Linked DNA regions of Gloeocapsopsis sp. IPPAS B-1203. The protein of the gene in region 1 interacts with the protein of each later gene in a pairwise test. Links are inferred from orthologs where the notes say so. Each region holds a gene or a part of one and is shown in the gene's direction. Other genes may lie near its edges. The genes, in order: rpe and eno.

Region 1 (12,547 bases):
ATCAAGTTGAGAAAATTGGTGTAGAGCGATCGCTCACTAGTGCTGCTGCGGCTGATTTAGTCTTACTGACGATTGATGCAGCTGCGGGATGGACTGCTGCGGATGCTGAGATTTACCAACAAGTGCAACATCGTCCGTTGATATTAGTTATTAATAAAATCGACTTAGCTTTAGCAGAAGCAGTGAAGTATCCAGATAGCATAAGTAACGTAGTAACAACCGCTGCTGCTAAGAATCAAGGCATTGAAGATTTAGAACACGCTATTTTAACAACTATAAAAACAGGAAAGGTTCATTCAGCCGATACCGACTTAGCAATTAATCAGCGCCAAGCCGCCGCGCTTACTCGTGCCAAAGCTTCTTTAGAACAGGTACACAACACAATTGCTCAACAATTACCTTTAGATTTTTGGACGATTGATTTGAGAGGTGCAATTCAAGCTTTAGGAGAAATTACTGGAGAGGAAGTTACTGAGTCGGTTCTCGATCGCATCTTTAGTCGGTTCTGTATTGGGAAGTAGTTTAGTATTGTTTTACTGAATTCTAATAATATTTATGTGGGTTGGTAATCGGTAATAGGAGTAGATGAGCAGTTTTTATTAATATAAACGTCAGCAGCCTCACTAGACGCTAGAAAGATCTATATTTTCGTAGAGTTCGGCAATTTGAATTTGGAATTCAAAAGCTTGAAAAGATATTGTAATTGTAGGATCTTCGTACTCTGTCAGTAGCCATTGATGTGCAGCAGTCTTGATATAGTGTTCGACATGAACGTTATATTGATCGATCAATAAATATTCACGAAAGCTATCAATAGTACGGTAAGAAACAAACTTTTCGCCGCGATCGTAATCTTGCGTTGATTTAGATAGAACTTCAGCAATCATGACAGGATTGATAATGGTATCAGTGCGCCCTGATTGCACTTGCAAAGGCTTTTCAACAACCATAACATCAGGATAGGTGTAGAGATTGCGATCGGGAATCCAAAGACGCTGATCGGCATAAAAAGTTCGATAGCTTTTTCCTTTGAGCGCGAGTTTTAAAAGAACATAAAGATTACCAGCAATATCATTATGATTAGGCGTTCCTCCAGTCATCAACCTAATCTCTCCATTTGCATATTCATGACGTTCCTCTGAGGTCAGTTCAAATTCCAAGTATTCTTCGTCAGTATATGTACGTTGTAGTGCTTGTGTCATGGTATTTTTACTTCCAATGCTCTAAGCTACTGATTTAATTTAGGCGATCGCTTCACGTTTATTTTTAGCGACTATTAAGACGACACTGTTTGCATTTTCTAGAAAGACAAATTTTCATAATCACTAAAGTCCGTATTTTCTCTATTGTGCTTAGATGAGACCAGAAACATAATTTTATACAGTAGTGCTAATCTCTCTTTTCTAAATTTAGCTTATACTGAGGTGAAAAGTACTATTATGAAAACTTTTATAAACAAATAGTTATGCATAATTCAATTCAACAAAACGTTGTTGAATCAAAGCAACGTAAATTTCAATTTATGAATGTTCGGTATCAATTAGTGAGTCGAGGAATTACAGGAGAAATTTCAACTTTATACGTAAATGGACAACAAGTTAAAAATTTTCCAACAATTGATGCATTTTATAATGCAATGGGGCAACAAGGCTGGGAAATCCGTCCCTTAGGTATGGAACAAGAAGGTGTCTATACTTACTTTGTGGTTATGCAACGGGAAGTTTAAATTCATATGAATCGAGATAAAGTTGATAAGACAGATCCTAAAGACACAAAAGAGACTGATTTTTTTAATCAACTTCAAGAAAATGAGAAAGAAAAAGGAAAAGCAATTCGAGGAAAAGGACATGCCTGGACGACTTTTATTGAAACTCTTTTAGGTGATTGGTAACAGTATTTTTATATAATCATCATAATTTTTTTGTGTAAAATTTAACTAATCATAAAAGAGGTTAAAGCAAGAAAATGCTTTTTATATTAAACAGTGCAGATGACTTATAACTCCTCTTTTTGATGCTGTTTAGAAAGTACTCATTCACTATTTGATATGATTAACAATGAGAAGAGTAGTACAACCTTCAAAAAGCTTTTATAACCGTGCAAAACCGTGCTGTAGCAAATATATTCTAGGTTATATACTACTCTTAGTATGTTTGGTTTATTCCTATAAAGATACTTTTTACTTTAATAACGGTCTTGGTGCTGTCGATTGGAGTATTGGTAAACCAAAAGTAAATCTATGGAATGCTCATAATACTCGTTCTCTCACTGAGTTAAGAGTATTTGCTCTAGAGTTAATTAATCGCGATCGCCAACTCAATAGGCTACCACCCTTAGTTGAAGATTCGTTACTAGCGCAATCTGCTCAAAGTCATGCTGAGGATATGAAAGCTCGAAACTATTATGCTCATCTCACTCCTGAAGGAAGAACACCTACCGATCGCTTTGCTAGTATCGGCGGGCAAGGCGGTGTTGGTGAGAACATTATGCTTCAGTCTCAGAGTATTGTCATTAGTTCTAGATTAAGTTGGGGATTGGTTGAAAACTTTCAAAAAAGCTGGATGTATAGTAATGGACATCGTGCTAATTTACTAAATCCTCACTATACACGAGTTGGTTACGGTATTGTATCAGATCCTATGACTGGTAAAGTCTACGCAGTTCAAAATTTTCAATAGATTTCATACTTTAGATAGCCAACATCTGCATCTAGATAACAAGAATAGCGATCGCTACTCTTAATCAAAATATGATTATGGTTCAACAATAGAACCCATAAACAGAATTGTTCCTGTTTGGTTATCTCGGATGGCACAAAAGAAAGGACGATTTACAACCATCTGAAATGGCGGATCAATTGGTGCAGATACAGCCATGACTCTACCAGAAGTCACAGCAGCAGCCTCGGTTCCTTCTTCGTTAACTTCAACAAAAGTTTTATGCTTAACTTCACTTAAGGTAAGGTTGTCACCCATTGCCGAAAAATCAGCACTATCTTCAAAAGCAACTTCCATCCCCAAAGCTTTCAGTGTATCGTTAAGGGTTAAGTCATATTCCATTTGAAAACGCGGAAGGCGAATTGAACCTTCACGTTGATTAAACTGCGTTAGCCATTTTTCCCAATTAGCAGAAGTGAGTTGTTGGTAAAAACTTGTTAAATTAGAGTTTTCGCTAGGTAGAAAAACGTATAAACTGAGTCTACCTTTGCCATAGGGCAAGCTCACTGCTTGAAATTGCTCGTTTTCATAATACCGATATCTCCCTGTTTGAGACATCATCGGGTGTTGTATCGATCCACCTTTCGTAAAAAATGGCTCATTTGTTGTTTGATTAGGATCAAATTCATCTGTCCATCTACCTTTAAAGTAAATCGCATTGATGAGAAACAACACATCTTGAGGATTGATTTGTTCTACAATTTGCTTAATTCTGCCATTCGTATTTTGGTTAACCCATGCATTAATTGTATTTGTCGCATCAGGAGACTGAAAATCCAAAGTTGTCACCTGTGCTTTGTAGAAGGTTTGTTTCTGCAAAAAGTCTTTGCGAAAAGGATACTCTTGTCTTGCCCACAGTGAGTTTGCAATGGCAACTTGGACATCTGGATCAGGGTTGGTGAGTGCGCTTAGCAGTGCAGCATTGGCGGTGTTGATTTCTGGCAGTTTGATTCCTTGTAACTCTAAGGTTTGCGCCATTGCTTGTTGCGTTTCACCGCTTGCACCGTTGTATAGCATAGCAAGTGCGATCGCGATACTTGTTGGCGAGATAAAAACATTACTGCTGTCTTGACTCAGCAACTGGGAAAACAGCTTGAAGCCAAACCGCGTGTTAGCAGATACTACTTCATCAACAGCGGATGTTGTCATTTGCTTATCTGGATCTTGCCGATTAAATGGGCGGGGTTGGGCAACAACAGAATCGATATGATCTATTCTGGAGCATCCCATCATTCCGACAAACAGGATACCTGTTGCCGCAAGGACATAACGTCTTCCCAGGCAAATTGCATAGCGTCTTAGCAGGAAACTCCGCTGCATGCTACTGTCACCATAGTTCTATTATGGAGACTATGCCATTTTTTCAAATGCGATCGCAGCGCGGTTACGTTTTTTGTAACGATAGATGTAGGAAGCTATTATTTTGCCGGTACTGTCCACCAAGCTAGTGCATAAGGTTGTACGGCGTGATTAACTTGTTGCTGAAACTGGACGCGAACTTTGTATTTCCCAGAAGTTGGAACTCGACAAAAAATATGTTCAACACTATCAACTTCACTCGTTGATGTGCAAGTTGTATCAACAATAGTGTTGGTATCAGCATTAAGTAGATAAAGATCCAAGTTATTTAAACCGCGATCGCGAAAAGTTTCTCCGATGTCAAATTTTCGATTGTTGTTAGCATCAGTCAACTCTACCAATCGATTCCAATTTAATGTCACTGAGACAAAACTATCTTGCTGTAATGGTTGGGCTAATACGTAATCATGATGCGAGGCGACGTTAAGTGTGCGATAGTCCCAGCCAATTGCAGGTACAGGTCTTGCTGGATGCCATTGACCAGCACTAAATTGTTGATATGCGCGGTAAGCGTTTAATTGTCCTGTTCCCATTTGGGCTTGCAAAGGAATTTTAGGATTGCGGTAAGCATCTGAATTTAACCAGTGTTGGTTTTGCTTATCTAGAATTGTTTTTGTCATTCCTAGCAACAAACCATTTCCTGGATCTTGAAATTTATCCGCAGAATTAAGCATTACGGCTTTCATCACTTCTTGACGGCGAGAATCTAAAGTCCAGTTACGTTGGCGTGGCGATTGCGCATCGCGCAGCGCCCGAAGCGATCGCAGTTGTTTGTCGCCAAATTCTTGAAGTAATGCCACAGTTGCAGTCACATGAGGTGCAGCAAAACTTGTGCCTGTGACGCGTGTCGTTTTACCGTTGGGGTTTAGTAGAGTAATTTTATTTCCAGGCGCAACTATTCCAACAGTACGACGCGGACCTAAATTCACTTCACGACCATTGAGCCTACCACCAACTGCTCCAGAAATGGCATCGCTTAAATTAGAAACATCAATTCTTGTAAAAAACCCTTGTCTGCGAGTCGTAAATGCAACGTTAATGCCATTAAAATTATCTGTCGGGATCGGAATTCCACCCTTACCTTGATTACCTGCGATCGCATACATCACATTATGAACGCGGGCAGACCAATCAATACATTGTGTCAGCAATGCTTGACCATCTAACAGTGCATTTGGGCGCGGATCGCGCTCAAGAGTTTCTCCAAAGCTAAAGTTAATCGCTCGGACATCACCACCATTTTGTAGCGCAACGTGTTGTGCAGATAAACATTCTTCTGGCTGACCGCCAGTTTTCAGCGAACCAACTGCAGTAGAATACAGTCGCGCTCCTGGTGCGACACCACGCACAGCTTTATCTGTACTCACCATGACACTGGCAACATTTTGTGCATGTGGGTCAATATTTGTATTAGGTTTTGCGGGCTGATTGCGTAAAAATACACCAGCTAAACTAACTTGTTGTTTATGAGTAACTGCTTTATCTAAACCAAATTGTCCAGGACGTCCAATTTCTACTTGACCAATACCAATTTTGCGGCCAATTAGGTTGTAAGGTGCATCGTGTAACCGCAAGGCATCAATTCCGGCATTTCCTACTGAAGTTGTTTCTAGGGCAAGGACAGGAATACTTACGCAGGAAGCGCTTAGCCCCCCTAATATCCAAATATACTTTCTTAGCATTGACTTAAAAATCTACTCAATTGGCACAAGCGTTACTAACTATCTTTACTAACGAATAATGAATTGCTCCTCACCTTTTTTATTTTCTCGTGAGTTGTTTCAGTAGCTAAACTAATATCTAGCAAAAATTTTGTTAAAGTAAGCAATTGCGATCGCGCTTTTAATGCTAAAGATTTTGTTAAAATGCATACAACTGAGGAAGCAGGAGAATCATTAACATGACCCAAGCCAGCAAAAAGCCGATTGTAATTGCTCCATCCATACTATCAGCTGATTTTTCTCGCCTAGGAGAAGAAATTCGGGCGGTAGATGCAGCAGGGGCAGATTGGATTCATGTTGATGTCATGGATGGGAGGTTTGTTCCCAATATTACGATTGGTCCATTAATCGTTGAAGCGATTCGCCCTGTGACTCAAAAGCCACTGGATGTCCACTTGATGATTGTGGAGCCAGAAAAATATGTAGAAGATTTTGCCAAGGCGGGAGCAGATCATATTTATGTCCATGCTGAACATAATGCTTCACCACACTTGCATCGTACTCTAGGTCAAATTAGAGAGTTGGGCAAAAAAGCAGGTGTTGTTCTTAATCCTGGTTCTCCACTAGAGTTAATTGAATACGTCTTAGAATTATGCGACCTGATTTTGATCATGAGCGTTAACCCTGGCTTTGGCGGTCAAAGTTTTATTCCTGGTGTCTTGCCTAAAATTCGGAAACTACGTCAAATGCTCGACGATCGCGGACTCGATCCTTGGATTGAAGTTGATGGCGGACTCAAGGCAAATAATACTTGGCAAGTCATTGAAGCTGGTGCTAATGCGATTGTAGCTGGTTCAGCAGTATTTAATGCCAAGGACTATGCTGAAGCAATTAGTGGTATTCGTAACAGCAAGCGCCCCACCCCAGAATTGGCAACAGTCTAAAAGTTAAGTATTTTGATAAAAAAGAGAGTAGATCGCAACACAATCTACTCTTTTTGGTTTTTTAGTATGAATGCGAGCGCGAATAAACTCGCTGTTGGATAAACAAAGTCCACGTAGGTAGACTTACAAATACTACTTCTTGCGGCTTCCTAACCACTTAGCTGCGGCAATTCCCAAAACAGCAGCAACAACAGGATTACTCAGGAATTTAATGATACCTGGTTGCTCTGCCATAACTTCCTGGAAGATATCAGGATGATTGTGGTAAACAAAAGATGCCAGCTTACTTACATCATCTGCGCTCATCTTATTGGGATTGTGAGTCCCTAGTGCTAGCTGTTGTTCGAGTTGGCGATCGCTTAATCCTCTTTCTTTGAGGTGCTTAAAGAAGGCACGAGCAACGTCGTCTCTCTCATTAGGCTTAATTTGGGCGATCGCTTGTTTCAACTCTGGTTCCATTTGGCTGGGAGGAATCCGCTCTGGATGCAATGATTTACCAAATAATTGGCGACGCTCTGCTTGAGATGAACGCTGAGCAAAATCATCAAAGTTTTCGTATTGACGCTCATCACTTGATACGTCTTCCATTGTTTCCGTATCACCTTGCGCCAAGTCGTTCATAATTTGGCGCTTATATTGTTCGTTGTTATACATTTTTCCTCTCCTTGCTTGATCGTTGTAGCGTTGTGCTGTCAACTTAGTGAACTCAGCTAGTTTTGCTCATATTTTCAAGCTGAGTCTTGCTTGTCTAACTTGTTACTGATATTTAATTTGATTCGACTGAATATCGTAATCAGCAGTCAGAATGAGCTTTTTGTCAGGAGCATACATCAAAACCTTTAAGTCTTGATTGGGAAAAGTCCGATGGAATCCTTGAAGCAATGACTTAGCTAAAGGTCTGACTTCATTAGGACGTACTTGTGGAGTAATGACAACGCCCAGTTTATTTTGATCGCGTACATACGCATCCTGAACTAAACCTCTCGCTGTCTGGATAACCCAATTGCCAAAGTCTTGTCCGGCAGTTGTGTTGCCACGCTCTAGTAAAGCATAGTTACCAGTTGTGTCTGCGGCTGGTGGTAAACTTGTGGTTGGTGCTTTAGCATTAACAGCACTACTACAAGCGACAGACATCGTAAGAACTAACACTAAAGTTAACGCCGTCAGAACTTTACGAAATCTCTGCATAAAATCCACTTTAACTTTCCTCCCGTTGACTACATTGCAAAACTCAATTGCTTATTTTGTTCCGAATTTATAAAGCTTTATAAATGATGAAGGTCTAGAATAACTAGACCTTTTAACTGAATTAATTAGCAACTAGTCAAGCTTTTCTTTGACGTTATCTTTTACGTCTTCTACACCGTGACGGACTTCACTTTCTGCTTGCTTTGCTTTACCTTCTGCTTTATCTTCGGGATCTCCTGTAACGTTACCCCAGGCTTCTTGAGCTTTACCTTCGATATTTTTACCTGTAGCTTTAGCTCTATCTTCTAAACTCATTTTTCTTCTCCTTGTTCCTAAACAAACTTACCGTGTTGTCCAGCAACCTTGAAGTTTGTTTGTGCTTACGTTTACAACTTATCCGAAACGCTACACTACAGACTTCTGTCAGAAGACATATTAAGCTTCTCACTATAAAGAAAGATAAAAACTAAAGTGTGTTTACTACTATGTCTAAATGAAGAGAATCACAATTGAGATACAAAAAAACTAGTGTTTAAAAACAACCAGCTATCAAAACCACAATTAAATTAAATACTTTTGTGCTAATCTAGATACCCTATCAGCTCATCAATTTTTTCTATTTTATTGCTAGCAATCGGACGAATACCAAATGTTGTTACTGTTTTAGAAACTTGTAATTCGCTGGCAGCAATTGGACGAATACCATGCAAATTTATAGTATCAGAAACTTGTATTTCACTGGCAGCAATTGGACGTATCCCTAGTAGATTGACAGTATCACTAATTTCAAAGGTGCTAGCAGTGATAGGGCGATCGCCAGGCAATGGGCTTGTCTGAACGCTAGAAGATGTTGAAACCGCTAGTGTGACAACTTGTGACGTGTTTTCTGGAGTAGAATCAGTTGATTTATTGATTGCATCTACTTTACCAATGCTGCTAACGCTCATAGTTTTATCCTTGAGATGACATTTTAAGTTAAATAGAAAAATTGTTTTTTGTGATTGCTTTTGAGTTTACTGGAAAAAGCATTTTTTAGGTCTAAATAAGTTCACATGGTATGCATAAATAAATCTAAATATGTAAAGATAAGTAAAGGGAGTCGCAGTGTACGATCATGCAATTTTCTCTCCAAGCACCATTTCAACCAACCGGCGATCAACCCCGCGCGATCGCACAACTCACTCAACAAATCAAACAGAGACACCACCATCAAACCTTACTCGGCGCAACAGGAACCGGAAAGACATTCACTGTTGCATCAGTTATTGAAAACATTGGGAAACCAACACTAGTACTTGCACACAATAAAACTCTCGCCGCCCAACTGTGTAATGAGCTACGCGAGTTCTTTCCTGACAATGCAGTAGAGTATTTTGTCAGTTACTACGATTACTATCAACCAGAAGCTTATATTCCCGTTACAGATACTTACATTGAAAAGAGTGCTTCAATCAACGATGAAATTGATATGTTACGGCACTCCGCAACGCGATCGCTATTTGAACGCCGCGATGTGATTGTCGTCGCCTCAATTAGCTGTATTTACGGTTTAGGAATTCCTTCGGAGTATCTCAAAGCGGCAATTCCCTTGAAAATGGGGATGGAAGTTGACCAAAGACAGATTCTCCGCGATTTGGCAACGGTACAATACAGCCGCAACGATGTTGAAATGGGGCGAGGACGCTTTCGAGTGCGGGGGGATGTTTTAGAAATTGGTCCGGCGTACGAAGATCGGATTATTCGCGTCGAGTTTTTTGGTGATGAAATTGATGCAATTCGCTACGTCGATCCGGTAACAGGCGAAATTATTCAAAGTTTGTCTGCGGTTAATATCTACCCAGCGCGACACTTTGTGACTCCAGAAGAACGTTTAGAAGCCGCGTGTGATGCTATTGAAGCTGAACTGAAACAGCAAAAAGCTGAATTAGAGCAAGCCAGTAAACTACTAGAAGCCCAACGATTAGATCAGCGGACGCGCTACGACTTAGAAATGTTGCGCGAAGTTGGTTACTGTAATGGTGTCGAAAACTATTCGCGTCACTTAGCAGGGCGTCAACCAGGAGAACCACCAGAATGTTTGATCGATTACTTTCCGGATGATTGGTTACTCGTAGTAGATGAATCGCACGTCACAGTTCCGCAAATTCGTGGCATGTATAATGGCGACCAAGCGCGGAAAAAGGTACTTGTTGAGCATGGTTTTCGCTTACCAAGCGCAGCAGATAACCGCCCGTTGAAAGCGGACGAGTTTTGGTCAAAAGTGAATCAGTGTATTTTTGTTTCTGCAACACCAGGCGATTGGGAATTAGCACTATCAGAAGGTAGAGTTGTTGAACAGGTGATTCGTCCTACAGGTGTTGTCGATCCGGAAATTTATGTGCGTCCTACTGAAGGGCAAATTGACGATCTTTTAGCAGAAGTGAAAGAACGCATCGATCGCCGCGAACGGGTTTTGATCACAACCTTGACGAAGCGCATGGCAGAAGACTTAACTGAATATATGCAAGATCAAGGAATTCGGATCAGGTATCTGCATTCAGAAATTAACTCAATTGAGCGGATCGAGATTTTGCAAGAGTTGCGTCAAGGCAATTTTGATGTTTTAGTCGGAGTGAACTTATTACGGGAAGGATTGGATTTACCTGAAGTTTCCTTAGTGGCGATTTTAGATGCAGATAAAGAAGGTTTCTTGCGTGCAGAGCGATCGCTGATTCAAACTATTGGTAGAGCAGCACGTCACGTTAGAGGACAAGCAATTCTGTATGCGGATAATCTTACAGATAGCATGATTAAGGCAATTGATGAAACCGAACGCCGACGGGCAATTCAGTTAGAATACAACGAGAAACACGGAATTACACCACAACCGATTGTTAAACGCACGAATAATGCCATTTTGTCGTTTTTGGAAGTATCGCGACGCTTGAACTCGCAACAACTTGAAGAAGCTTACGAACAAGCAGATGATTTACCGCTAGCAAATATTCCCGAATTGATTACGCAACTAGAAGCCCAAATGAAAGAAGCAGCGAAGAATTTAGAGTTTGAGGAAGCAGCAAAGTATCGCGATCGCATTAAGCATTTGCGTGATAAATTATTGGGACATTGAGGAAAATTCGGTAATAGGTAATAGGTAATGGTAATCGCAAAGCAGTTAGCTCAATAAAAGCTAATGGCTAATTGCTAATTGCTAATAATTACCAGCCTTTTAGTTACATTTATTTTTACCCACGCACTTATGTTTGTTTGGCAGCACAAAGAAGTTATCTGTCAAAGTCAGCGTTTACTGTACAGCTTTGAGTACTGGATGGGCAATGCATTGCTAGATACAATCGGAACGCCAGTAGAAATTGCTCAGGCTTTGTTTACTGCACCGTTTGTTTTGGTTTCGCATGGTACAGAATCCGATCCAATTTTTAACTATGGCAATCAGCAGGCGTTGATACTGTGGGAGTTTTCTTGGGAAGAGTTTACGCAAATGCCTTCGCGCAAATCTGCGGAACAGATGGTACAGCAGGAACGCGATCGCTTACTCGCAGAAACAACCAATAAGGGCTTTTGTCATTATTCTGGTGTCCGCATTTCAAAAACTGGCAAGCGATTTCGGATCGAAGACGGCATTATTTGGAATGTTATTGATGACGAAAACCAAAGCTGGGGGCAAGCTGCTGTTTTTTCTAAGTATCAATTTGTTTAGCTAATGACATTACACCTGTTCTTGATTGATACGCCTTTCTCATAATCTTGCTAGCACTTGATACCGCTGTGATTCGTATTCGGGTTATAAAAGTGGGGCTTCTTTTTCCTGGCGTTCTTGCTGCCGTAGTTGATCTAGTTCTACAGGCGTGAAAAGTCAGTTCTGTCACTCGGTAACTTTCGCTTCTACACTAAGTTATAGAAGGTAGCAAAGGCAACCTTATCCTAATCGTTATGAATACTATTACGCTGAAAATTCCCCGTTTGACAGCAAAAGAATTTGTAGAACTTTGCCAAGCTAATGAACATTTGCAGCTGGAACGTACTGCGACTGGAGAAGTTGTTGTTATGCCGCCAACATACCCTTGGACAGGTAGACAAAATGCTGGAATTAATGCTCAACTATGGAATTGGAGCGATCGCACAGGTTTGGGTATTGTTTTCGATTCCTCCACTGGCTTTACTTTACCTAATGGTGCGGTGAAATCTCCAGATGTTTCTTGGGTAAGTAATGAACGCTGGGAAACTTTAACTGACTTTCAGCAACAAGAAGAATTTTCGCCCCTAGCACCTGATTTTGTCGTGGAATTACGTTCAAGTAGTGACTTGCTAGACAAGTTACAAGCAAAAATGCAGGAGTATATTGATAATGGCGTTCGCTTAGGTTGGTTAATAGACCCTAAAACTAAGCAAGTAGAAATTTATCGTCCAACTACTGATGTAGAGGTATTGCACTCACCCACAACAGTGTCTGGTGAGGATGTTTTACCAGGATTTGAATTGAACTTGAAGAAAATTTGGTGAATTGAGTGACTAGTGGCTAGTGAGGCTAGCGGCTAGTGGCTAGTGAATAGATATGTAGTGAGCTTGAATTGTGTCCATGATATCTCAATATTGACTCGTGAAGCTTGTTGTATAGCGCTTCAATCCAAAATCTAAAATCTAAAATTGTATGATTGCTTCAGCTTGGATAGGTATTGCG
Region 2 (11,784 bases), on another replicon or contig:
TTTCATAATGTGCCACAGTATCGGTTTTCCCCCAATCTCTACCATTGGTTTTGGTTTGATTGTTGTCTCTTCACTTATCCGCGTTCCTAGTCCCCCTGCCAGTATTACCGCTTTCATAGCTTTTCCTATATTTTTTTATACAGCTCAGCGAATTTGTAAAGTCAGCTTCCTAAGTACCTATACTAATGCGGAGGTTATCAATAGAACCGTAAAGAATGCGTGAACAATAAGTATTTTCTCTAAATATTTAGTGAAAATGTCAAACAAATGATAATTACGTTGCTCAAATGGGAAAAAAAATAGGCTAGTGATTTTACACAGAGCCTATCTAGCATCAGTTTTTTGAGTACATTAAGTACTGCGAGTTGCTTCGGTAAGTACTGAGCGATGAGTCTTAGCTTTTTCTTTAGCAACAAAGGAAAGACTATTGTCTATGTAGTCAACTGAAATTGTGTCACCCTCATCGAAAGCATTTTCTAATAACTTAGTTGCGAGTGGATTTTCAAGTTCGCGTTGAATTGCACGTTTTAAAGGACGAGCGCCATAAACAGGATCGTAGCCAACATCAACTAAGTATGCTTCAGCTTTTGGGGTCAACTCCAAACCAAGTTTTTGTTCGGCTAAGAGCTTTTGAACGCGCTTGAGTTGAATGCGAATAATCAGTCCAAGTTCGTTACGGTTGAGTGTATGGAACAGAATAATGTCATCAACGCGGTTGAGAAATTCGGGACGAAAGTGCGATCGCAACGCATCGAGGACACGTTTGTGCATAATTTGGTACTTACTGTCGTCACCAGACACATCCAAAATATGTTCGCTACCGATGTTACTCGTCATCACAATCACGGTGTTGCGAAAATCGACTAATCTTCCTTGCGAATCCGTAATGCGTCCATCGTCAAGGACTTGTAATAAAATATTAAAAACGTCTGGGTGAGCCTTTTCGACTTCATCAAACAGCACAACTGAATAAGGACGGCGACGAATTGCTTCTGAAAGTTGACCGCCTTCTTCATATCCAACGTACCCTGGAGGCGCTCCTACCAAACGAGAGACTGAATGTTTCTCCATGTACTCAGACATATCCAAACGGACTAAAGCATTGTCCGAATCAAAGAGAAACTCTGCCAAAGCACGGGCGAGTTCAGTTTTGCCTACTCCTGTAGGTCCCATAAACAGGAAAGAACCAATAGGGCGACCAGGATCTTTCATTCCGGCTCTTGCCCTGCGAATTGCTGCTGATACCGCTGATACCGCTTCAGATTGCCCGATTACTCGCTCGTGTAAGTGACTTTCAAGTTGTAGTAGTTTTTGCCGTTCGGATGCGAGCAAGCGATTAACTGGGATTCCCGTCCACTTAGCAACAATTGCTGCAATATCGGCTTCGGTTACTTCTTCACGCAGCAGTGTTGAACCACGCGCTTGCAGGTCGATCAGCATTGTTTCTTTCGCTTCGCGATCGCGGCGCACTCCTTCGAGTTTGCCATATTTAAGTTGAGCCGCTTTGTTCAAATCATATGCTCGTTCAGCTTGCTCAATTTGAACTTGCAGTGCATTTTCTTCTTTCTTCAAAGCACTGATAGCATCAAGTAACTGCTTTTCACCTTGCCATTGCGAGTTTAATTCTTGTTGTTTAGTTTTCAGGGCGGTAATTTCTTGCTCAATACGTTCTAATCGTTCGCGATTTTTAGCTTCGCGTTGATCTTCACCGGCAACAGACAATTTTTCCATTTCCAGCTGCATTAGCCGCCGATCAATTGCTTCAACTTCCGAGGGCTTCGAGGTTATCTCCATTTTCAGTTGTGCTGCTGCTTCATCAACCAAATCAATTGCTTTATCGGGTAAGAAGCGATCGCTGATATAACGATTGGAAAGTGTCGCCGCCGCAACGAGGGCTGAATCGGTAATTTTTACGCTGTGATGCACCTCATAGCGTTGTTTTAATCCTCGCAAAATTGAGATAGTCGTTTCGACTGAGGGTTGATCGACAAAAACTTGCTGAAAACGGCGTTCTAAAGCCGCGTCTTTTTCAATATATTTCCGGTACTCGTCTAAAGTTGTTGCCCCAATACAGCGCAGTTCGCCCCGTGCCAGCATTGGTTTGAGTAAATTCCCTGCATCCATTGCGCCTTGTGTCGTTCCACCAGTACCAACAACAGTGTGTAATTCGTCAATAAACAAGACAATTTGACCGTTGGACTCAGTGACTTCGCGCAATACTGAACGCAAGCGATCTTCAAATTCACCACGATATTTAGCACCAGCAATTAAACTACCAATATCGAGCGCAATCAGTTGACGATTTTTGAGTGATTCGGGGACATCGCCGTTAATGATGCGTTGCGCTAAACCTTCAGCGATCGCCGTTTTGCCTACTCCTGGTTCCCCAATTAAAACAGGGTTATTTTTACTACGACGCGATAACACTTGAATAACTCGCCGAATTTCATCATCGCGTCCAATCACTGGGTCAAGCTTCCCTACTTTTGCCTGTTCTGTCAGGTCACGACCATATTTTGTGAGAGCTTCATAACGCGCTTCAGGAGTAGGATCGGTAACTTTCTGACTTCCTCTGACGGCCTTGATTGCAGCCTCTAACTTTGCTTTATCTAAGTTCAAACCTTTGCATAAACGGCGACCAATGCGTTCATCATCGGCAAAGGCTAACAAAAAATGTTCAACCGAAATCAAACTGTCTTCCATTGTCACTCTAGCCGCCTCAGCACGATCCAGCATGACATCGAGTGCACGACCGAGATACAGTTGGTCAGGTTTTCCCAAAAACTTAGGTTGGCGTTTTGTAAAGGCTTCGAGTTGTTGTAGAACTTGCGGCGCTTCTACATTAGCTCGATTGAAAAACCTGTGTGCTATCCCTTTTTGATCTTCCAGTAGGGCGATCATGAGATGCTCGACTTCCATCTGTTGTTGTTGAAAGCGGCGGGTAACATCTTGCGATTGAACGATGGCTTCCCAAGCTTTATCAGTGAACTTACTAGGATCGGTAGGCTGCATTTTTACGATTTACGATTTGGGCGTTTAGACTGGAGATTTAATAAATTAAAAAGAAAATACTGTGCGCAGAGTACCTTGCCAAATAGTGCCGCTGGAACGGTCGTTATTTGCGTGTTTTACGAGTTGCACGGCGGGAGTAACACTAATATTTTCGCTTAGAGTCAAATTGTAGAATGCTTCGACGTTCGTTTGAGTAGCATTACCTAGATCATCTTCAATAAAAGGCTGACCAAAAGCGATTCCGGCAATTGTTCCAGGAATCGCTAAATTACGAACTGTTAAACCAACTGCCCACGAGGTAGGATTCAGGTCAAGTTCTTGATTAACAGCAGTATTGAAGCCTTGATAGCTACCAAAGCCAAAACGTCCATAGACCGCAGCATTGCGATTGAAGGCATATTCAGCGTTGATTCCTGCTGCTTGAATATCGGTATTGTTAATCACAGCGTTAGTGTATTGCAGTCTTACAGCTAAGTTAGCACTAGAAGAATATTCCAATTCCACACTGCCTTGATAGCGATCGGAAAACAATCCTCCTTGAGTAGGGGTTGTGGAGTTAGGTTGATTGCCATCTGCCGCAATGTAGAGCGATCGCACTGTGAATGCACTACCATTAATGTTCCAAGCAACAGCTGCCCCTGCACCACCTTCACGGTCGATTTGATTTTGGACAATCAGTGGATTATTAATTAAAAAGCTGGAACTAAAATCAACGGCGGGATTATTTGCCGAACGATTGCGGTCAATAAAATCGCTAGGAGACATTTTTGCTCCTAGTGTAACTGCTAAGTCTGCACTCGGACGAAACGTGTAATAAAGTCTACGTAAACTTAGAGTCTCATCAATTTCTGTGTACTCTAAACCACCACCATCAGCCAGTAAACCACTTGTTCCCAAAAGATTTTGTTCGCGGTTGTGCGCGACAGAGATCGCATCTTGTCCTCGATTACCTGCTTCGAGTTGCGTCAATAGTAAATCCTGAGGCGAAAAACTAGTGAATAAATTGAGTCGCTGCCTTGAAACTACTGTAGCATTCGCATTTGTACCATCGGTAAATCCCAGAATGACTTCGCCATTGAGTTTTGTTGTAGTAGAAAACTGGGTAGATGTTAACTCATTTGTGCGATCGCTCAGCGTGTCAAGCTGAGTTCTAATTTCTTGCAATACTGAGTTGTAATCGCGTTGTAACCGCTGTAATGTAATGAGATCTTCCTGACTAAATTGCCCAGCTGCTTTATTTGCTATCAGTGTGTTGACTTGATTGAGAACTTGATTGAGAGCCACTGCAAATTCGTAGCGTGTTACTGGGCGATTGCTCCTGAAAGTGCGATCGGGAAAACCAAGCAAAATGCCGTAGCGAGAAGCTAACGAAAGCATCGCTTGCACTTCCCAATCAGTCGGTGTCTCATCAACTAACTCACTTACAGCAGGAACATATGTCATCGGCGCTTCCACAACTTTATTTGCAGGTGGAATCTTTGTACTACAACCATCTGTATTACAGGGGTTTGGCTGAGTCATACCATTTGCTTTAACTGGTGTAGCATGGGTCAAAGCTGCCCAACTGATGATTCCAAATAAGTACCAAGTATTCCACCACTTTCTAGGCATTGCTGTACAAGTATTACTGGGATACTAACTGTGGCTGTGCTACCTTTTGTTCAGGAGATCCTTGAGTACCCAGTTGAATTAGTTCTACTTTATACCCATTAGGATCTTCTACAAACGCAATCACAGTAGAGCCATGCTTCATTGGCCCAGGTTCGCGGACAACTTTACCACCACGGGCTTTAATTTCCTCGCAAGTGCCATAAATATCATCAACTCCAATGGCAATATGACCATAAGCATCGCCTAAGTCATATTGCTCTGTACCCCAGTTATACGTGAGTTCTAGCACTGTATTGTCTGATTCATCGCCGTAACCGACAAATGCTAGCGTAAACTCGCCGCCAGGATAATCTTTTTTCCGCAGCAGTTTCATGCCTAAAATATCACAGTAGAATTTCAGGGATTCTTCTAAGTTACCAACGCGTAACATTGTGTGTAGTAATCTCATGACAATCTCCTAATAACCTTTTTTCATTGTAAAGAGCGAAGCAACTACGTCTGGAGGAGTGATGCAACGAGTGCACTGAAAGCCAGGAGGATAGAACTTATTGCCAGAATCGCATCTTTAAACTAAAAAAGTGATCTAAACCCCTATCCTAACTATCAAGCTTGACCGTAGCATCAATAAATTGACAAAGTTGGTAACTGGTAATTGGTGATTGGGAATTGGTTACTGAAATCTTGAAGCTATTACCCATTACCCATTACCCATTGCCCGTCACCCATTATCCATAATTAACTTGAGGTGCTAGAGAGGATGATTGACACTTTAGAGACTGCAATTGAAAACATTGTCGCTAGAGAAATTCTTGATTCGCGGGGACGTCCGACGATAGAAGCTGAGGTGCACTTAATCAGTGGTGTTGCTGGAATTGCTCAAGTGCCAAGTGGGGCGTCAACAGGGACTTTTGAAGCTCACGAACTACGTGATGACGATAAAAGTCGTTACGGTGGGAAAGGGGTACTTAAAGCTGTCGAAAATGTCAAAGAGAAAATTACCCCAGAGTTGATGGATTTGGATGCTTTGAACCAAGAACTGGTTGATCGCACGATGATCTCCTTGGATGGTTCGCCAAATAAGGCAAATTTGGGTGCGAATGCAATATTAGCAGTGTCCCTCGCAACTGCCAAAGCGGGTGCTGAGTCCTTGGGATTACCTTTATATCGCTACTTGGGAGGACCTTTAGCCAATTTACTCCCTGTACCTCTGATGAACGTAATTAACGGTGGGGCGCACGCGGCTAACAATATCGATTTTCAAGAATTTATGATTGTTCCAGTCGGTGCGCCTTCTTTTCGAGAAGCATTGCGCTGGGGTGCTGAAGTGTTCGCGACCTTGAGTAAGGTTTTAGACAGCAAAGGTTTATTAACAGGGGTGGGTGACGAAGGTGGTTTCGCACCTAACTTAGAGTCAAATCAGGTCGCACTGGAACTGTTAGTAGCGGCAATTGAAAAAGCAGGCTATAAACCAGGAGATGAAGTTGCTTTAGCCCTCGATGTTGCTGCTAGCGAGTTTTACAAAGATGGTCAGTACGTTTATGATGGTGCAGTTCACACGCCAACAGAGTTAGTTGATTATCTTGCTGAATTAGCTGCGCAATATCCGATTGTATCGATTGAGGATGGTTTGCACGAAGAAGATTGGCAACATTGGCAATTATTGACACAAAAAATTGGAGAACGCACCCAGTTAGTTGGTGATGATTTATTTGTGACAAATCCTACGCGCTTACAAAAAGGCATCGAACAAAAAGCTGGCAACGCGATTTTGATTAAACTGAATCAAATTGGTTCATTAACTGAAACTTTGGAAACAATCGACTTAGCGACGCGTAATGGCTTGCGATCAGTGATTAGTCATCGTTCGGGAGAAACCGAAGATACGACGATCGCAGATTTAGCCGTAGCTACCCGTGCCGGTCAAATTAAAACAGGTTCCCTTTGTCGCAGCGAACGAGTGGCAAAATATAACCGACTACTACGCATCGAAGATGAACTTGGCGATCGCGCTGTTTATGCAGGTGCAGTGGGTATGGGACCTAAATAGGGGCGAGGAGTGAGAGGCGAGGGGCGAGTGAAGAGTGGTTAGTTTTGGAAAGCGCAGTGAAGGGAGGCAATTATCTTGAGTTTTGAGTTGAATCTTCTGATTCAGAACTCGACACTAAGAACTCATAACTCCTAGTTTCCCTCGCTGGGCTTCGTCCCGCTGGGCTTCGCCTCGCTGGGCTTCGCTAACGCTAACGCCCCTCACTCTTCACCCCTTCTTACGGATAAAATGCGAGTTTAGGTAATCCTAGCGTTTCTTCCCAGCCCATCATGATGTTTAGGCACTGAATTGCTTGACCGGCTTGACCTTTGATTAAGTTGTCAATTGCGGACATGACGATGACTCGACCTGTGCGTTGATCGACTTCAATGCCGATGTAACATAGATTGCTACCACACGCCCATTTTGTTTGCGGATACACGCCACTTGCGCAAATTGTGATCCAAGGGCAATTACGATAAAAGGCTCTAAAAATCGTAATCAAGTCATCGCGTACTAACCCTGGGTCGCGTAAAGTTGCATACACTGTTGCCAAAATGCCGCGCACCATAGGAATTAGATGAGGTGTAAACTGTACCATCACTTCATGACCAGCCAAATCGCTGCAAATTTGCTCGATCTCTGGAATATGGCGGTGACGTGCTACGCCGTAAGCTGATAAAGAATTATCGGCTTCTGCAAGTAATAACCCTGTTTTTGCCTGACGTCCGCCACCTGAAGTACCAGATTTAGCGTCAATGATGGCAGTTTCTGGAACAATTAACCCTTGCTTGAGGAGGGGAGCCAGTGCCAATAAACTCGCAGTGGGATAGCACCCAGGACAGCCGATTAATTGGCTATCAGCAATGCGATCGCGATATAGTTCGGGTAAACCATAAACCGCAGTAGCTGCGATTTGGCGATCGCAGCGATCGGTACCATACCAATTTTTATAGGTTTCTAAATCAAAAAATCGATAATCGGCACTCAGATCGAGTACCATTAATCCTTTTTCTATTAAAGTGGGTGTGATTTGACAGGCAAGACCGTTTGGCAGAGACAAAAAGACTACTTGACAGCGAGTAGCAATTGTTTCTGGTTCTACTGGCTCAATTGGGAGGTCAACGCGATGCGCTAGATGCGGATAGAGATCTGCAAATGTTTTGCCCGCACTACTCTCGCCGCCTAAATACACGAGTTCGACTTCGGGATGATCCTGCAGAAGTCGTACTAGCTGCACCCCGCCATAGCCTGAAGCGCCCACAATTCCGACGGAAACGCGCCCCATATCTCCCATGATGCAAAATTCCTATACACTTACAAATGGGTAAAAAATGATAAGCTTTCGCTGCATTGTAGTACTAAAACTGAATTTTAGGCGCATCAATTTTGGCAGATTTGTGAAAAAGGGACGAGGGGCGAGGAGCGAGGAGCGAGTGATTAGTGAAAGAGTTTTGTTCGCGTAACGTGCCATCAGGCACTATTTTGAATTGTTCGCGAAGAAAGGTGTTAGAGGCAATTATTTTGAATTAAAAGACTTTTATAACTCAATACTTCACGACTCATAACTTCGATTGGCGCTACAATCAAGGAAAAGTTTCCTTTAAAAAAGTTTACGGTTTACTTATCTGTGCAGCAGCCTCAAACCACCTCAAATCCGTTTCAGTTTGACTCGATAGAAGCAGCATTAGCAGACCTCAAAGCTGGTCGTTGTCTCGTGGTGGTGGATGACGAAAGCCGAGAAAATGAAGGTGACTTGATCTGTGCCGCGCAATTTGCTACGCCGAGTACGATTAACTTTATGGCGGTAGAAGCACGGGGATTGATTTGTCTAGCAATGATGGGCGATCGCTTGGATGAATTAGATCTACCTTTAATGGTCAATACCATCCCCATCCCAGAAAGTCACAATACTCCATTTACTAACCAAACTGCTTTTACAATTAGTATTGATGCTGCACCCCACTTGGGTGTGAGTACAGGGATTTCCGCAGAAGATCGCGCCCGCACAATTCAAGTAGCAATCAATTCTGAAACACGACCTGAAGATTTACGCCGTCCTGGTCACATCTTCCCAATTCGGGCAAGAGAAGGTGGTGTGCTAAAACGGGCGGGTCATACTGAGGCTGCGGTGGATCTCTCGCGTTTAGCAGGACTATACCCAGCAGGAGTGATCTGCGAAATCCAAAACAATGATGGCTCAATGGCACGCTTACCACAGTTGGTTGAATATGCCAAGCGCCACGATTTAAAAATTATTAGTATTGCGGATCTCATTAGTTACCGCCTGAAGCACGATCGCTTGATTCGTCGCGAAACAGTAACTCAGTTACCTACGCAGTTTGGACAATTCCAAATTTATGGCTACCGCCACACACTCGATAATTCTGAACACGTCGCAATTGTTAAAGGCGATACCGCGACTTTTGAAAATCAGCCTGTAATGGTGCGGATGCACTCGGAATGCTTAACAGGTGATGCTTTAGGTTCGTTGCGCTGTGACTGTCGGATGCAATTGCAAGCTGCTCTGAAAATGATTGAAAATGCGGGCAGTGGTGTTGTCGTTTATCTGCGGCAGGAAGGACGAGGAATCGGACTCATTAATAAGTTAAAAGCTTACTCGTTGCAAGATATGGGTTTGGACACCGTGGAAGCAAACGAACGCTTGGGCTTTCCTGCTGACTTGCGCAACTATGGTATGGGCGCGCAAATGTTGATGGACTTGGGCATACATCAAATTCGCCTCATTACTAATAATCCGCGCAAGATTGCTGGTTTGAAGGGTTATGGTTTAGAAGTCGTCGATCGCCTACCTTTGCTGATTGAAGCGACAGACTACAATTCAAATTACCTAGCAACTAAAGCCCAGAAGCTAGGTCATATGTTGTTACAGACTTATCTTGTCACAGTTGCAATTCACTGGCGTGACGAACCAAATTCTGTGACAGAACGCTATGAACGCTTAGAGAAAGTACGGCATATTGTCAAAACGCACAACTTATTGCTACAAGAAGAAGCAAGACCAGTGGCGATCGCTCTTTTTGGCAAACCTTCATTGACAGTTCATTTAGGATTAGACCAAGCTAATGTTGCTGCACCGGACTGGTATCATAATGGTAGTCATCCTTATGTAGAAGCGATCGCGCATATTTTGGATGATTTAGTTACTTTGCCCTACATTCGCCAACTAGAATTTTTAGTCGCTTCAGGTAGCGATCCTTTAGCTAATTTGCAAGTACAGTTAGATCGGCAAAAGTTAGATGTCAATCAATCACCTTCGACAGTTTGCAATCAGTTAGAAACCCAAAAAATTTATAGCTTTGGAGAACTGTAAACTAGGAAAAGGGAATTCCCCTTTCCAGATCCTTTAAGTCGAAGCTTGGTCTACTTGCTGAATTTCACTTGCTGATAGAGTTACATTGAGCGATCGCACCGAATCTTCTATACTTGCAACTTTACTCGCACCAGGAATGGGCACAATACACGGCGACTTAGCACGTAACCACGCCAAGACAATTGCGTAAACTGATACATCTTTTTCTTTGGCGAGATGGGCGATCGCTGGTATATCTTCTAAACGACTAACGCGACGACTTCCACCGAGTGGACTCCAAGGTAGAAACATCAAACCTTCCTGCTCACAGTATTCTAAAACTCCATCAAATTCTGGTTGACGATGCCAAGGATTGTATTGATTCTGTACTGAGACAATCTCCACAACATCCCGCGCTTGCTTGATTTGTTCTACTGAAAAGTTAGATACACCAACAAAGCGAATCTTACCTACTTCCACAGCTTCTTTAGCAGGTATTAATGCTTCCTCAATAGTGTAGTCCGGATCAGGCGAGTGATATTGCCAAACATCAATTGGTTTATTTCCACCTAACACCTCAAAGCTAACTTGAATTGTCTGGCGTAAATGTTTTGGATTACCATTGCGCGTCCAATCGCCATTGGGTCGCATCAAGCCGCCCTTCGTTGCAACTGTTACTTGACTTGTATCGCCTTTGTACTGCTGTAATGCCTTAGTAATCAATCGCTCATTGTGGTGCTTATCCGACTCATCCTTACAGTAAGAATCCGCCGTATCAATCAGCGTCACGCCCAAATCTAAAGCGCGATGAATCACCTCAATTGCTTGCGACTCTGGAGGTCTACTACTTAAAGACATTGGCATTCCCCCCAAACCGATCGCACTGATTGTCACATCAGTATTCCCAAGTTTTGTTGTTTGCATTAGTAGTTTTCTCCTGTTTAGATGAGCAATGATTCTCTTCTATTAGTTTCAAAATCCCCCTCTAAATACCTCTGTCTCACGGTAAATCTCCAATCCTCCTTCGTGTCCTAGCCTGCAGCAACCTCTTCGGGGAATGCACCTCTGTGGTTCGTAAAACTATGCTAAATCTCCAACTCAATCAACATCTCCACAGTACTCACCCGAAAACCACACGCACCAAATAACTGCCTTCCCGCCTCGTTCGCCACAGCAGTATCCAACCGAATTTGCTTAACTCCAATACTTTGAAAATGCTCAATCGCCAACATTACCATCTGCTTAGCAACTCCAGCACGGCGATAGGATGGTTCTACCCACAAATCGTGAATAAAGCCAAACTCGCGCAGTCGATAAATCGGAATTCCTCGCTCTACAGTACCAACTAAAAAAGCTCTCAAGTGCCCTGTTTGCGCATCCTCAGCTACTAAGAAGATACTTTTGTCACTTTTAGCTTGCGCAGTTAACCATTGCTCATAACGCTGTTGCGGATTGGGTAAAAAGCCATATTTAGCACTATCCCAAGTTTTGTGCAGAGTGCAGATAGATGCAACCATTGGCAAGACTGCGGAGACATCAGTAGGTGTAGCAGGACGAATCTGCATATCGTTTCCATTCAGCTAGAAGCACTTGTGTAAAAACGCAGTGCAAAATTCCAGAAGATTCTAGCAATATATAACAAAGCTAATGCAAGTACACCCGCACCAATTAACCAACCTAACTCAACACGCCCTAACATCGCTTCTGCGGGAACTGTCGTTAAAAATGTTACTGGAATAATAAAAGTAAAGAAAAAGCGGTAAGCAACAGGATAAGCAACAATGGGAAATCTACCAGCTTCTAGCAAGCCTCTGAGAACTTC

What was found.
Region 2: the proteins of rpe (region 1) and eno interact in binary tests that used the Escherichia coli proteins (3 or more experiments, as listed by UniProt). The link is inferred for Gloeocapsopsis sp. IPPAS B-1203 from one-to-one orthologs.

What each region holds. Positions count from the first base shown.
Region 1 is NZ_PEIG01000010.1:156,250-168,796, reverse strand. Bases 5,054-7,828 are described here. They hold rpe (ribulose-phosphate 3-epimerase), read left to right. Parts: upstream 5,054-5,976; coding sequence 5,977-6,681; downstream 6,682-7,828. Other genes in these bases: CSQ79_RS18175 (hypothetical protein), read right to left, coding at 7,438-7,828; CSQ79_RS18180 (hypothetical protein), read right to left, coding at 6,814-7,335; CSQ79_RS18190 (S8 family serine peptidase), read right to left, coding at 5,054-5,758. Also shown: tRNA uridine-5-carboxymethylaminomethyl(34) synthesis GTPase MnmE, read left to right, coding at 1-521; CSQ79_RS18210 (Uma2 family endonuclease), read right to left, coding at 624-1,202; CSQ79_RS18205 (hypothetical protein), read left to right, coding at 1,466-1,726; CSQ79_RS28060 (hypothetical protein), read left to right, coding at 1,733-1,891; CSQ79_RS18200 (CAP domain-containing protein), read left to right, coding at 2,154-2,678; CSQ79_RS18195 (serpin family protein), read right to left, coding at 2,754-4,037; more of CSQ79_RS18190, read right to left, coding at 4,136-5,053; more of CSQ79_RS18175, read right to left, coding at 7,829-7,869; CSQ79_RS18170 (CsbD family protein), read right to left, coding at 8,002-8,184; CSQ79_RS18165 (hypothetical protein), read right to left, coding at 8,451-8,816; excinuclease ABC subunit UvrB, read left to right, coding at 8,981-10,978; CSQ79_RS18155 (MEKHLA domain-containing protein), read left to right, coding at 11,108-11,566; CSQ79_RS18150 (Uma2 family endonuclease), read left to right, coding at 11,800-12,369; CSQ79_RS18145 (MFS transporter), read left to right, coding at 12,518-12,547. UniProt on the Escherichia coli protein: Catalyzes the reversible epimerization of D-ribulose 5-phosphate to D-xylulose 5-phosphate.
Region 2 is NZ_PEIG01000025.1:46,546-58,329, reverse strand. What follows is about bases 4,646-7,525. They hold eno (phosphopyruvate hydratase), read left to right. Parts: upstream 4,646-5,380; coding sequence 5,381-6,670; downstream 6,671-7,525. Other genes in these bases: argC (N-acetyl-gamma-glutamyl-phosphate reductase), read right to left, coding at 6,888-7,525; gloA (lactoylglutathione lyase), read right to left, coding at 4,646-5,071. Outside these bases: ATP-dependent chaperone ClpB, read right to left, coding at 352-3,012; CSQ79_RS26445 (iron uptake porin), read right to left, coding at 3,058-4,623; more of gloA, read right to left, coding at 4,637-4,645; more of argC, read right to left, coding at 7,526-7,946; ribBA (bifunctional 3,4-dihydroxy-2-butanone-4-phosphate synthase/GTP cyclohydrolase II), read left to right, coding at 8,280-9,983; CSQ79_RS26420 (aldo/keto reductase), read right to left, coding at 10,017-10,886; CSQ79_RS26415 (GNAT family N-acetyltransferase), read right to left, coding at 11,048-11,527; CSQ79_RS26410 (ABC transporter permease), read right to left, coding at 11,539-11,784. UniProt on the Escherichia coli protein: Catalyzes the reversible conversion of 2-phosphoglycerate (2-PG) into phosphoenolpyruvate (PEP). It is essential for the degradation of carbohydrates via glycolysis.